3 regions of the Ruegeria sp. C5 genome follow, and region 2 is predicted to be linked to each of the others. Evidence: riboswitches for the same ligand, from Rfam matches in the RefSeq annotation. Region 2 holds a riboswitch; each other region holds the start of a gene.
The links. Region 2 has a riboswitch for cobalamin ahead of ACR0AW_RS10580 (energy-coupling factor ABC transporter permease). Riboswitches for the same ligand answer to the same signal wherever they lie in the genome.
Positions count from the first base shown of each region.

Region 1: linked by a shared signal. The riboswitch ahead of ACR0AW_RS20665 (hypothetical protein) and the one ahead of ACR0AW_RS10580 (energy-coupling factor ABC transporter permease) in region 2 are both predicted to bind cobalamin.
Region 3: linked by a shared signal. The riboswitch ahead of ACR0AW_RS08855 (DUF1636 family protein) and the one ahead of ACR0AW_RS10580 (energy-coupling factor ABC transporter permease) in region 2 are both predicted to bind cobalamin.

Region 1 covers NZ_JBQFRX010000010.1:51,168-55,377, forward strand. Annotated here, with positions in the region: gene rsgA (ribosome small subunit-dependent GTPase A) at 1-144, shown strand, start outside; gene ACR0AW_RS20660 (alpha/beta fold hydrolase) at 181-1,038, opposite strand; cobalamin riboswitch at 1,160-1,380, shown strand; gene ACR0AW_RS20665 (hypothetical protein) at 1,472-1,879, shown strand; gene ACR0AW_RS20670 (phosphatase domain-containing protein) at 1,884-2,384, opposite strand; gene ACR0AW_RS20675 (DNA polymerase III subunit gamma/tau) at 2,557-4,210, shown strand, end outside.
Region 2 covers NZ_JBQFRX010000002.1:591,461-595,670, forward strand. Annotated here, with positions in the region: gene ACR0AW_RS10565 (MerR family transcriptional regulator) at 12-440, opposite strand; gene ACR0AW_RS10570 (hypothetical protein) at 787-1,059, shown strand; gene ACR0AW_RS10575 (L,D-transpeptidase) at 1,101-1,763, opposite strand; cobalamin riboswitch at 1,979-2,191, shown strand; gene ACR0AW_RS10580 (energy-coupling factor ABC transporter permease) at 2,268-2,951, shown strand; gene ACR0AW_RS10585 (transglutaminase-like cysteine peptidase) at 3,057-3,296, opposite strand; gene ACR0AW_RS10590 (aminotransferase class V-fold PLP-dependent enzyme) at 3,554-4,210, shown strand, end outside.
Region 3 covers NZ_JBQFRX010000002.1:182,277-186,486, forward strand. Annotated here, with positions in the region: gene ACR0AW_RS08850 (catalase family protein) at 1-981, opposite strand, end outside; cobalamin riboswitch at 1,240-1,447, shown strand; gene ACR0AW_RS08855 (DUF1636 family protein) at 1,550-1,906, shown strand; gene ACR0AW_RS08860 (ABC transporter ATP-binding protein) at 1,903-2,688, shown strand; gene ACR0AW_RS08865 (ABC transporter substrate-binding protein) at 2,707-3,654, shown strand; gene ACR0AW_RS08870 (iron ABC transporter permease) at 3,656-4,210, shown strand, end outside.

The DNA of each region.
Region 1 (4,210 bases), on a different contig from region 2:
GCGCGGCTGGACCGCTGGCGCAAGCTGCGGCGCGAAGACCAACACAATTCCGCTTCGGTGGCGCAGGCCCGCGCCCGTGACAAGGCTTTCGGCAAGATGGTGCGCAGCGTGATGCACGAGAAAAAATCCCGTAAAGGGCTATAACGAAGCTGGGCACCGACCTACCGGTGCCCAGCGCTATCAGGCGATCAGCCTAGGCCAGACTGCCGCATTCCGTCTTGCGAATGCACCGATATGGCCGATCTTGGACACTCCGAATTCGCTTGGTGCAAGCAGATGGCGCCCGGCTTTGGGTCCATAGAGATCGGCAAGACGCCAGACAGCATCCGGCGGCACCATTTCATCATCTGCGAAGGTAAACAGATCGACACGTTTGCCCAAGTCTTTCCAGCGGGCGGCGGGCAGTGTCGTGCCGATCTCTGGCACATAGCTTTTGGGGGCGGTGCACCATTTGCGCCATTGCCAATAGACTTGGGCAGGCAGGTCCGATCCAAACCCGACCAACCGCCCGGGCAGGTAGCCAAGCGCCTTGACCACCAGCGGCGCGTGACCATACCAGAACAACGCCGCCAAAGCGCGATAAGGCCAAGGGTGATCCGCCAGCGTTACCAGACCCGAACAGACACAGATCATCCTGTCAATCTGATCGATATCGGGTTGGATCGGGCCAAACATTCCGCCCAAGGAATGACCGATGCTCCATAGCTTGGCCTGCGGAAACCGTCGGCGCATCTCGGCCCGGGCGGCTGGAATGTCGATCAACGCCCAATCGGCCATGGTGACATTTGACCGCTTTTGCGAACCCACCAAAGAGTGACCAAAATCCCGGTAATCGTAAGTCAGGCAGGCCATGCCCTGTTCTTCGGCGAGCCATCGGGCGAAGTACTGATAGTAATCCCTCGGCACCCCAGTCGCACCGTTTATGACGACCACCTTTTCGGGGTCGGCAACCGGACGGTAAAGCCGCGCCGACAACATTGCCGGGCCGGACGGGATTTGAAAATCCTCGGTCACAACCGCCTGCTGCGTGTCCAACATGGTGCCCTCTAATACCGACTGAACTGATCAGTTCACCCGAAGCGCCTCAAGTCAAGGTTGACGTGACTGGACCATACGTCACTTGCCTGACGCAATTTTCTTGACTCGGGCACGGCGCAGCCGCTAGCCATGTCGCGATGGTTCTCGCGCCCAATCGGGCCGGGATGAAAAGGGAACACGGTGCGGTTCTGCCCGAATAAATCCGGAAAGAACCTAGTCCGAGACTGCCCCCGCAACTGTAAGCGGAGAGCAATGCCGAGATACCACTGGCCTTGAAGGCTGGGAAGGTCGGCAAAGCGATGACCCGCAAGTCAGGAGACCTGCCATCGGATGTAGAACCGAAACTCGGGCGGGGTGTCCGGGACGGGTTTGATCGTGCTCCGCAACGACCAACCTGTGCCACGCCCTCGCCTTGCGCGCGGAGGGCGCATTGATGATCTGGAAGACCAAAACACACGAATTCGCGGCGACCGTGTGCCAACGTACTGGCGCGCCCTGCCCCGCATTGGCACAGATGGCGCGGGCTCTGACGCAGACCATGTCCGCCACAAAACCGGTCACGAAAACTGAGTTTGAGATTGAAGGCACCATAGATCTGTCGCACTGCCCGGAAGGATGCACCGCCCGCTTTCGCGCCCAATGCGACCAGATACGTGTATTCTGCGGAACCGATCCTGAAATCGATACCGGCCGGCTGGATGACTACGCAGACATGATGTTCGGAACCGAGTACCGCAGCCTACCCGCAGACCTGCTAAGGAATCCTCCTTGCGCCATGCTTGAGGCTTCGCTTCTGGTGCAGCACAACGGTGGCGAAATCTCGCCACATGTTGGTGTCTAAGCCGTCAAACGGCTTGAACACGGGCCGGTTCAACGGCCCAAAGCATCTGGGCATTTGTCTCGACTGCGCAAGGACGCACCGTACGCAATCGCTTCAATGCCGCCTCAGGCCGTTCACCGCATTCAACCATCAGACGCAGAACCACCATCCCGGATCGGCCACAGCCACCACGGCAATGCACTAGTACACGGCCACCACCTGACAACGCCTGACGTGCGGTCGCGCCAACGCGGGGCCAGCGGTCCAAAATCTCTTTGGGTGGCGTGCCAAAATCTTCGATCGGCAAATGCACCCATCTGCTGGCACGCCCCTGAATATCAGCGCCAAAATTCCGCGCACCATCCTGAATCATCTCGACCTCAGTCGTCATCGAGATCACAAGCCCGGGCTTCCAGTCTGCGATAAGATCAAGGTCTTCTGTATACGTTCCTCCACGCCCAGGCATCGAGGACAAGGCCAAGGTGCCTCCGCCAACCTGCAACGCATAAACCACCAGTTGCGACATAATCTCCCCCCAAACAAACTTCACCCAACAACATACTGGTCCAGTAAATAGAATAGAGTGGATTTTAGCCGCATACCCACGCATTCCAAAATGAAAATCGTCCCGGCTGGCTGTGGACGCGGGCGGCGGGGGCCTCTACGCTGCGGCGTAACGCGAATCCGACAGAGCAGACATGACCGAGACGCCCAACCCCGCCTACCAGGTTCTTGCCCGCAAATACCGCCCCGAAACCTTTGCCGATCTAGTCGGTCAGGACGCCATGGTGCGTACCCTGAAAAACGCATTCGAAGCGGATCGGATCGCGCAGGCCTTTATCATGACCGGCATCCGCGGCACCGGTAAGACGACGACCGCCCGGATCATCGCCAAGGGTATGAACTGCATCGGTCCCGATGGCAGCGGCGGCCCTACCACCGAACCCTGCGGTCAATGTGAACACTGCGTAGCCATCATGGAGGGCCGCCATGTCGATGTGATGGAGATGGACGCCGCCAGCCGCACCGGTGTCAATGACATCCGCGAGATCATAGACAGCGTCCGCTATCGCGCTGCGTCTGCGCGCTACAAGATCTATATCATCGACGAGGTTCACATGCTGTCGACCAGCGCTTTCAACGCGCTGCTCAAGACGCTGGAAGAACCCCCCGAACACGTGAAGTTCATCTTTGCCACCACCGAGATTCGCAAGGTCCCGGTAACCGTCCTGTCCCGTTGCCAGCGCTTTGATCTGCGCCGGATCGAGCCGGAGGATATGATCGGACTGCTGCGCAAAATTGCAGATGCCGAAGGGGCGCAGATTGCCGAGGATGCGTTATCGTTGATCACCCGGGCTGCCGAAGGATCAGCGCGGGATGCGACCTCACTGCTGGATCAGGCGATCTCGCACGGGGCCGGTGAAACCAGCGCGGATCAGGTGCGCGCGATGCTGGGGCTGGCCGATCGGGGCCGGGTGCTGGATCTGATGGATATGATCCTGCGCGGCGATGCTGCAGGCGCGTTGACCGAGCTGAGCGGGCAATATGCCGAAGGGGCTGATCCACTCGCCGTCTTACGCGATCTGGCTGAAATCACGCATTGGGTTTCGGTGGTCAAGATCACCCCGGATGCCGCCGAAGATCCCACCGTTTCCCCCGACGAACGCGCCCGAGGTCAACAAATGGCCGAGGCTCTGCCCATGCGAGTCCTTACACGCATGTGGCAAATGCTGCTGAAAGCGCTTGAGGAAGTTTCCGCCGCACCCAACGCAATGATGGCTGCGGAAATGGCCGTGATCCGCCTGACCCATGTGGCCGACTTGCCTAGCCCGGAGGAGCTGATCAAGCGTCTGCAAGATACGCCTCCGCCGCCCAATGGTGGCCCCGGCAAGGGAATCGGGGCGCCTGGACATGCTCTTTCCGCGCCACAGGCTGTGGCCCGACCGGCCTATGCCGCATCGGGAATCGGCGGCAACGCAGGCGGGCCAACAGCCGCGCTGGCCCAAGATGTGCAGGCAGCGCTGGCACGCTATCCAACATTTGAACATGTGGTTGAACTGATCCGAGCCAACCGGGACGTGAAGTTGTTGGTCGAGGTCGAAAACGGCGTGCGTCTGGTATCCTACCAACCGGGCAGGATCGAGTTCGCCCCAACCGACAACGCCCCGACCGACCTGTCACAACGATTGGGCGCGTCGCTGCAGCGTTGGACAGGCAACCGGTGGGCCGTTTCTATTGTCGCTGAGGGCAACGCACCGACCATTGCCGAGGTACGGGACGCTGCAGACTTGGCACTGAAGGCCGAGGCTGAACAGCATCCTCTGGTGCAAGCAGTGCTGACTCATTTCCCGA
Region 2 (4,210 bases):
GCTGCCCAGGGTTACGCGCCGATTTCTTCGTGATCAGTAAGACATTCGGAATGATCGCGTAGAACTTCGAGAACACGACAATCCGAGGTGTTGCCGACACAGCTTTCATGCACCATGCGCTCCAGCTCGTTCCGTAACGCTTCCAGCCGTGCCATTCTTTGCTCAATCTGTTTGAGTTGTCGGCGCGCAATACTGTCAGCTTCATGACATGGGCGATCTGGATCGTCGGACAAATCAAGCAGTTCGCGTATTGCCTGAAGCGAAAACCCCAGTTGGCGGGCGTGACGGATAAAAGCCAGACGATCCAGTTCGGTATGGCGATAACGCCGCTGGCCACCTTCGGTGCGCCCCGGTTCCGGCATAAGTCCGATCTGCTCGTAGTAGCGGATAGTCTGAACCTTGGTTCCGGTCTTTTTTCCAAGCGTTCCGATCGTCAGCATCTGGGTCTCCTTACAAAGTTACAGCTTATGTAGGTTCGAGTTGGCACCGCACAATAGCACCTTCCGGCCGGTGGGCCTGTGACACCCAGCCGCTACCGCATGCGTGGTGACCATGTTTGTTTTCGTGGCCATGGTCGTGGCTTTGGGTATCGGATGACATGATTGGACCTCAAGAATCTCTATGGTCCTTTGTAAATAGTTCCTACAGTGACTAGAGCTTCAATACCTTTTATATTTTTTTCATCCGGGTTCTTTGCCTGCGATATTGTTAGTTCATTTCGTCTTGCGGGCCGGCCGTGTGGATGCAATCTAATTGCAGATGACGCAAAAAATTTGGAACAGATCAATGCAGAAACGGATCGCAATTTCCATCACGTTAGTCTCGATTACGGCTGGTTGCTCAGCCCAGTTCACCGGGGCCAAAAGCAAAGCACTTGAACCAGGCAACGTGCCAGATTCGGTCGTAGCGCTGGCAGGGCCGGCGCAGGATTTGACCACAGCGCGCCTCCTGCCCGAAGACAATTGCTTTTGGTATGAGCACAGCGGACCCGTCGAGACGACATTGGTACCATTGCGCGCGACGAATGGCGCTCCGATCTGCATTGCGCGCGACGCCTGATCGAAATGAGGGCAGCGACGTCCATGTACGCTGCCCAATATTCATGAGCGGGCTGTGACGCTATCTTCGGCAGAGTATAGGAAAGCGGTCGAGCCGGTTTTCACGTTTGGGTAGAGGTCATTGATATGAGCCATGATCATTCGCACACATCCAGAACTTGCGCGACCGCCGATGCTTCTTGGCTCAGGCGTGCCGTGAATTCTGAGATATGTGTCTCGGTCTCCAACGTATAGATAAAGGGCACGAGAGCCGAGAGCATTATTCGGCCCGGGCTCCATGCCATTCCGGAATTCCGCGTATTCGGGGTTGCGCTCGATCATTGAAGCGGTTGGTGTCCAGTGTGGCCATTCGACCTTTCGGCGGATAACATAGGTGCCGGGCTCGTAAAGGTTCCCGCGCGCGATCGCTACGCCATAGCGCATTGCGGTCCCGCCTTCTTCGATATGATAAAGATATCGTGCGACGGCATCGACATGGATGTCACCTGGAACCAAACCATCATTTGCCGCGACGCGTCTTGGTAAAAAACGGTCGTGAACACCCCACGGATTTGAGGTCATTGGATCGTAACCAATTGGCGTGACCTGACTGTCCCAATAGGTCTTCTGCGATGCGGTTGGCCAGGTTTTGGCGATCAATGGACTGGCCGCAGACGCCGAGAACAGCGCTGTGGTGGATTGAATGAAATGGCGCCTTGTAAGCATAGGTCTCGTCCTGGTTCACAAGTTTAACGTATTTGGATCGCACTATCGCGAATTAATTCGAATCTTAAAGCCTCTAGCAGCTAGAGCTTCAAGAGGTTTCAGGTAACGCTTGGTTTACCCAGTTGATCACGTGACCGGTTGCGTGAATCCTGCTTCGGTCGAGTTTACATTGGAATAGGTCGCAAAGACAATTGACACAGGCGAAGCCGCCATTGTAGCGGTGATTTGTTTTCGGTTCCTGATGGCGGAAGCCAAAAGGATTAAAAGGGAATACGGTTCGGTGTTTTCAATGGCGCCAATTCCGTAACTGCCCCCGCAACTGTGAGCGGAGAGCGATGCCAAGACACCACTGGTTCGTAATGGAACCGGGAAGGTTGGCGGAGCGAGCACCCGCGAGTCAGGAGACCTGCCGTAAAGCGCCGGGCTATGCCCAGACTGAACCTGTCGGCCTTACGGTCGATTCAACCTGACAAGCCGCCGGGTGAGGCGGTAGGGAGAAAGAACATGCATATCGAACCGGGCATCGTGAATGGTGCCAAAATCGCGCTTTCCTATGTTACCGCCGCAGGTGCGGCTACTTACGCAGCGAAAGAAACGTTTTCCACATTGCGTGCGAATGGACCTGCATCTTTTGTTATGCGCTCGGTGCTCGCCACCGTTGGGGTTTTCCTTTTCTTCGAAGTCCTGCCGCATTTCCCGGTTGGTGTCTCTGAAGTCCACTTCATCCTGGGGTCGACGCTGTTTCTGCTTCTCGGTGCTGCACCCGCGGCTTTTGGATTGGCAGCTGGTCTCCTGATTCAGGGTGTGTTTTTTGCCCCGTTCGATCTTCCGCAGTACTTCATCAACCTGACCACTCTGCTGGTGCCGCTATTTGCGCTACAGGCACTGGCCAGCCGCATCATCGCACCCGGCACAGCATATGTTGACCTCAAATATGGCCAAGCTCTTGCCCTAAGTGCGACGTATCAGGGAGGAGTAGTCGCATGGGTTGGGTTCTGGGCCTTCTACGGCCAGGGTTTCGGCGCAGAAACCATGGCGTCGGTTCTGTCCTTTGGCGGCGCTTATATGCTGGTAATTGTCATTGAGCCGATTGCTGATCTGGCAGTGCTTGCGGCAGCCAAGGCAATGCGCGGTTTGAACAGTACAGGTCTGGTGACTCCGCGTTTGTACAACGCTGCGAAAGCTTGACCAAAGTTTGAAGCGGTGTCCTAAACTTGGGTTGCCGCGAAACAACCAGTAGTCGCAGGACCAAAATTTTATTGTGGCGCGTCTCTAGGGCGCGCCACATTGTTTTTAGCAGCTAGAAACCTGCACCCAACGATCAGGGTGATTTGGGTCCTGTATTCGTAGGAAAAGATACCTCGTTTCCTTCCACGATTTGATCCTGTTGGTGACACTGTCCAGAATCAAATCGCCATCACTCGAGCGACAAACTAGAACAGCATGGCCACTGCGATTGGTGTCCAAGACGGTAGCAATCAGTAGCTTCGCAGGGTCCAAGCCGTTCTGCATTAGATCAAATTTCTTTTGCAAGGCGATGTCTCTAGAACAACGCTCAGGTTACAAACCGTCGGCCTGACCAGCGGTTTCTCAACCAAGCGAAGGCATGCGTGAGGGTGTGATCGGGCCGACGAAATTGAAATTCGCGAACCATATTGCTCTTGTGGCTGAGTTCTCTTGGCTCGATGGTCTCAATTTCCACCCACAATGCCCCAAGTTTTTTTGTGAGTAGTTTTGCAAAAGGGCGCATATATCTTGCCAGAATGACATTTTCGCAGGAATGGTTCCCGATGACCAAGATCACTCCAGAATTGCTTGAACAAATCCGTGCCCGATTTGCGCAGGTTGACCACTGCCCGCAGCAGGGACCGCGTATTTTCTTTGAAAACGCGGGTGGGGCGCTGACGCTGAATTCGGTTGTGGGCACCTCGCAGGCTTATGCTGCGATCCCTGACAATCAGGGCCGCGACAACCCGGGAAGTCACGAACTGGTGCGGGTAATCAACAAGGCCAAAGAAGATATGGCCGTGTTCATGAACGCCCCCGGTGGCCAGTTCTTTGTCGGCGAAAGCGGGACCGAGCTGCTGTTTCGTTTGATAATGAACGCCTGTCTGGGCACAGGCACCGGTCGGGTGCTTGGCACAACGCTGGAACATCCCGCGACCCGAAGCGCTTGCGCGCGTTGGGCCGGGGTGGCCGGGCAAGATCATGTTCTGGTGGTCCATGACGACGCCACAGGCACCGTCACCGCAGATGCTTATGCGGCGCAGGTAACGCCGGACACAAAGGTTGCGACTATCGTGCACACCTCGCCGGTGACCGGTATGGGCGTGGATGTAGCGGCTGTGGCTGCCGAGATCCGCGCCGTTGCGCCCAATTGCTTCATCATAATCGACGGTATCCAGCACGCCGCGCATGGCCGGATCGACCTGACCGCCTATGATGTC
Region 3 (4,210 bases), 410 kb from region 2:
CGTGACACGCCAGGGCGAGAAGCTCATCGCGTCGCCATTCTGCGGATCAAATTCTGCACCTTTGGGAATCGTGATATCCGCCACGGGCGTGACGGTATGATGGTACGGATCAAGAGGTGCATCTGGTTGCGGATCGCATGCCCACCGGATGCGATTGTCTAGCACATCGAATTCGTCGGCCGGGCGCGGGGGCTCAATCACACACAGCTCGAAGTGATTATCTCCATCGGCCACGTCTTGCCGCAAACACTGCCCGATCCCATCTGGGTCGTCTACCGGATGTGCCGGAATTTTTGGTTTAGCGCTGCGGGCTAGGTATCGGACTGTTAGATCGGGGCCCAGCCGATACGGTGTTGTCGACCAGAAATGGACCTCAAAAGGCGAGTGCATATAGTTCGAGGCAAAATCACTCGCGACGCGAAACTGACGCTTGCCTTCACGAGTGAGGAAGGCTCGAAATCCTGCGCGCAGCCCTTTGATGATCAACCTAAGGCTCCATTTTCGTCGCCCTTTGATCGCGTGCTGGACCGCTTGTAATGTGGCGACAAGCCTGCCCAATCGCTCATATTCATCGGGGACATAGCTGGGAAACACATCCTGATCGACCAATACAAAATCGAACTCGTCGCTGAGTTGTGTGGTCCCCAGATGTGCAAGTGCTTCGGCGTCGATCAGCTTGGGGCCTGGCACGTCAAAAAGCTTGATCGCCATCCCGTGGGCATCCGATTTCCGGTCATCCAGATGCGCGCCGTTGGAAAAGCGAAGTGCGGCTGTATAGTCTGCGGGCTGTTCAAACAGGCCGTGACGGAACTGTTCTGGTAGATCGTTTCTGACGGTGAATGTTGCAGCCACGCACCCGTGACTGCGCCCATGCTGAGCCCTTAAGCGATGGCCTTTCCACCGTGCAACGGCCTCGAGATTGTGGTCAATGACATCATCAACAATATCCGGCGGCAATGCGTTTTGCGAAACATGCGTCAAAGAACCGTCTCCTTGGATAAACCCAGGCAATGATCAAACAGGGGTAAGGCGCTGACAAAGCTAAACCTCTAAATTTGTTCAGCTTACCTCAGATTGTCTAATTTCCAAACACACCAACTATGGACAGCCGTGGCCAGACAAATTCGGCGCGCAGCCCAACCCATTCGGTTGGTGCTACGGACACGTGGTTGCCCGCGCTCGATCCTCGACCAGAGTTGGGCGCCTTCGACTTTATCATTGACGTGTCCGGTGTTCTCGGGCACTCAATCGATTGATGGTTCCCGGTGGTGTTGCCGCGGGATGAAAAGGGAATACGGTGAGGTTTGCCAAAAGGTGCCAATTCCGTAACTGCCCCCGCAACTGTAAGCGGTGAGCAAGGCCAAACAGCCACTGGTCCACAGGGTCGGGAAGGTTGGCCGAGCGCGGACCCGCAAGTCAGGAGACCTGCCATCAGATGTTTAACCAACTCGGGGCGGGGCGTCCTGGAAGGAGGCTTTGATGGCGCGTCAATCGCGTGTTTACATTGTCGGCAGCTTCCGCATGCGCTTGGAAACAAGTGGAGTGGACCATGCCAGATACGCCTGATCATTTCATTCTAGTCTGCGAAAGCTGCACTGAAGGGCTGCCCCTTGATGAAATTTGCGATGCGTTGACTGGGAAATTACATCGCAGTTTTGCGATCCGCGCGTCGTCTTGCATGGCAGGCTGCGATAGTCCCAGAACGGTTGGGTTCCAGGCCGTAGGAAAGGCGCAATACCTTTTTGGTGGCATTCAGACCGCGGATGAGGTGCAGGCGCTGGCTGAGTTTGCAGCGCAGTATCGTGAAAGCCCGGATGGCTGGACAAATGCCACTGATCGCCCGCAGGCGTTGTTCAATAAAACCCTCTCGCGCATGCCGCGGATCGAACAGGGGGCATCGCAATGACGTTGCCACCCTTTCTGATTGCCGAAAACCTTGAGTATTATGCCCTTACCGGAGATGTCCTGTTGCAGGGCGTCTCGTTCGAGTTGTACGAGGGTTCCATTCTAGCCATCGCCGGCCCGAACGGGGCGGGGAAAACGACGCTTCTCAATCTGTTGTGCGGCGCTGAGCCGCTGGCACTTGGTGATGTTCGGATCAAAGGACGCAGTCTGAAAAAGCTCACGGCCAAAGAGCGTGCGCGCATGATTGCAGTGGTAGGTCAGCAGGAACTGCCCGATGGACGCTTGGCGTTACGCGATTATGTTGCGCTGGGGCAAATACCCATCCGTGCGGACCGCTCTGCCGAAGGCCACGCGCAAGAGCTGGACCGGATTTTAGACCTGACCGGTCTCGCCAATCTCGCGGACAAGCGCATGGCCCAACTGTCCGGAGGCGAACGTCAGCGTGCCCATATCGCACGTGCTTTGGCGCAGAACCCTTCGTTGCTGTTTCTGGACGAACCGACCAACCATCTGGATCCTGATGCAAAAGGGCGGATGCTGTCTTTGGTCGCCGAGCTTGGGATCACCGTGGTCATGATCGTACACGATCTGGTCATGATCCCCGAATTCGCCACACACGTGGCGCTGATGAAATCGACCCGCATGATCGAGTTTGGATCGGTGGACAAGGTGCTGACACCCGAAAGAGTCCGCGAAACTTTTGGCGTTGATTTCCTCTGCTTTCTCCACGAAGGCCGCGTGATCCCGGCGCTTGATATTCGAAGAACCACAATCTCAACTTAGTCGAAGGAACACACTGAGATGAAATACATCTGGCCCGTGGCGTTGGCCACCGCCATGGCAAGCGGTGCTGCTGCGCAAGAAGTCACCGTAGACAACTGCGGCGAACCGCTGGTTTTTGATACCGCGCCCGAGCGCCTGGTTGTGCATGACATGAACATGACCGATATGGCTTTTGCATTGGGTCTGCAGGACAAGATCGTCGGCCTGACCGGCATCACCGGCTGGTACAAGACCAGCCCTGATTTTGATGCCCTGCGCGGCGACATCCCCGAGCTTGCGCCGAAATATCCGACCGTCGAAAACTTGGTGGCGGTTGAACCCGACCTGTTCTTTGCCGGTTGGTACTATGGCATGAAGCCGGGTGGTGATGTGACCCCAGATACATTGGAACCGTTCGGAATCAAGACCTTGGTTCTAACGGAAAGCTGTGTCCATCTGGACAAGGATCGCCCCGAAGCCAGCATGGATCTTCTGTTTGGCGATGTGTTGCGCTTGGGCAAGGTGATGCAAGTCGAAGACAAGGCCGAGGCTCTGGTCTCGGGCTGGAAAGAGCAGCTGGCAGCGATCGAAGCCAAGACTGCTGAACTGCCCAAGCCCCGCGTCTTTCTTCTGGATGGTCCTGCAGATGCTCCGTTTACCGCCGGTAAATTCGCGATTCCCGACGCGATGATCACAGCCGCCGGTGGTGAAAACGTCACTCATGACATGGACACGAGCTGGGGCCGCACTTCGTGGGAGGCCGTTGCTGCATCGAACCCGGAATTCCTGGTTTTGTTGGATTATCAGACCGGCAATGGTGCCGAGGACACCTTCAAGTTCCTGCAGGAACATCCCGTCATGTCGCAGACTGATGCCGTCAAGAACGAACGCTGGATCGGATTGCGCTACGAAGAGCTAACGCCGGGACCGGCAAATATCGAAGCGATCTCGAAGATGGCGCGCGCGATGCATTCGGGTCAGAGCTAATATGGGCCGACTGGGCCTGACGTTGTTGCTGGGGGCGGTCGTTCTGACCGCCCTTTTGCTGATTTCCACGATCTACGGCACAACCTCGATTCCTTTGTCCGACACCTTCACCGCGATATTGCGCGGTACCGGGTTGCAGGACGGAGAGATGTCGCCGCTGCATAGGATCGTATTCGACCTGCGATTGCCCCGCGCGTTGTTTGCAGCCGTGATCGGTGCTGGGCTGGGCATCGTTGGCGTGGTGCTGCAAACGACCACACGTAATGACCTTGCCGATCCATTTCTGTTCGGCCTGTCCTCGGGTGCGGCAGCGGGGGCGGTGTTTGTAATTACCGTGACCGGAGATATTCTGGGTTTCTGGACTCTGCCTCTGGCTGCCTTTTGCGGCGGTCTTGTGGCGTCGGGCATCGTGCTGGCGCTGGTTCATGGGCTTCGCACCAGCGCACCGGAAAAGCTGATCCTTGCGGGTCTGGCTGTGTCGTTTTTGTTTTCGGCCATAACCAACTATCTGATTTTCGCCGGCGATAGCCGCGCCGCCCATTCTGTCATCTTCTGG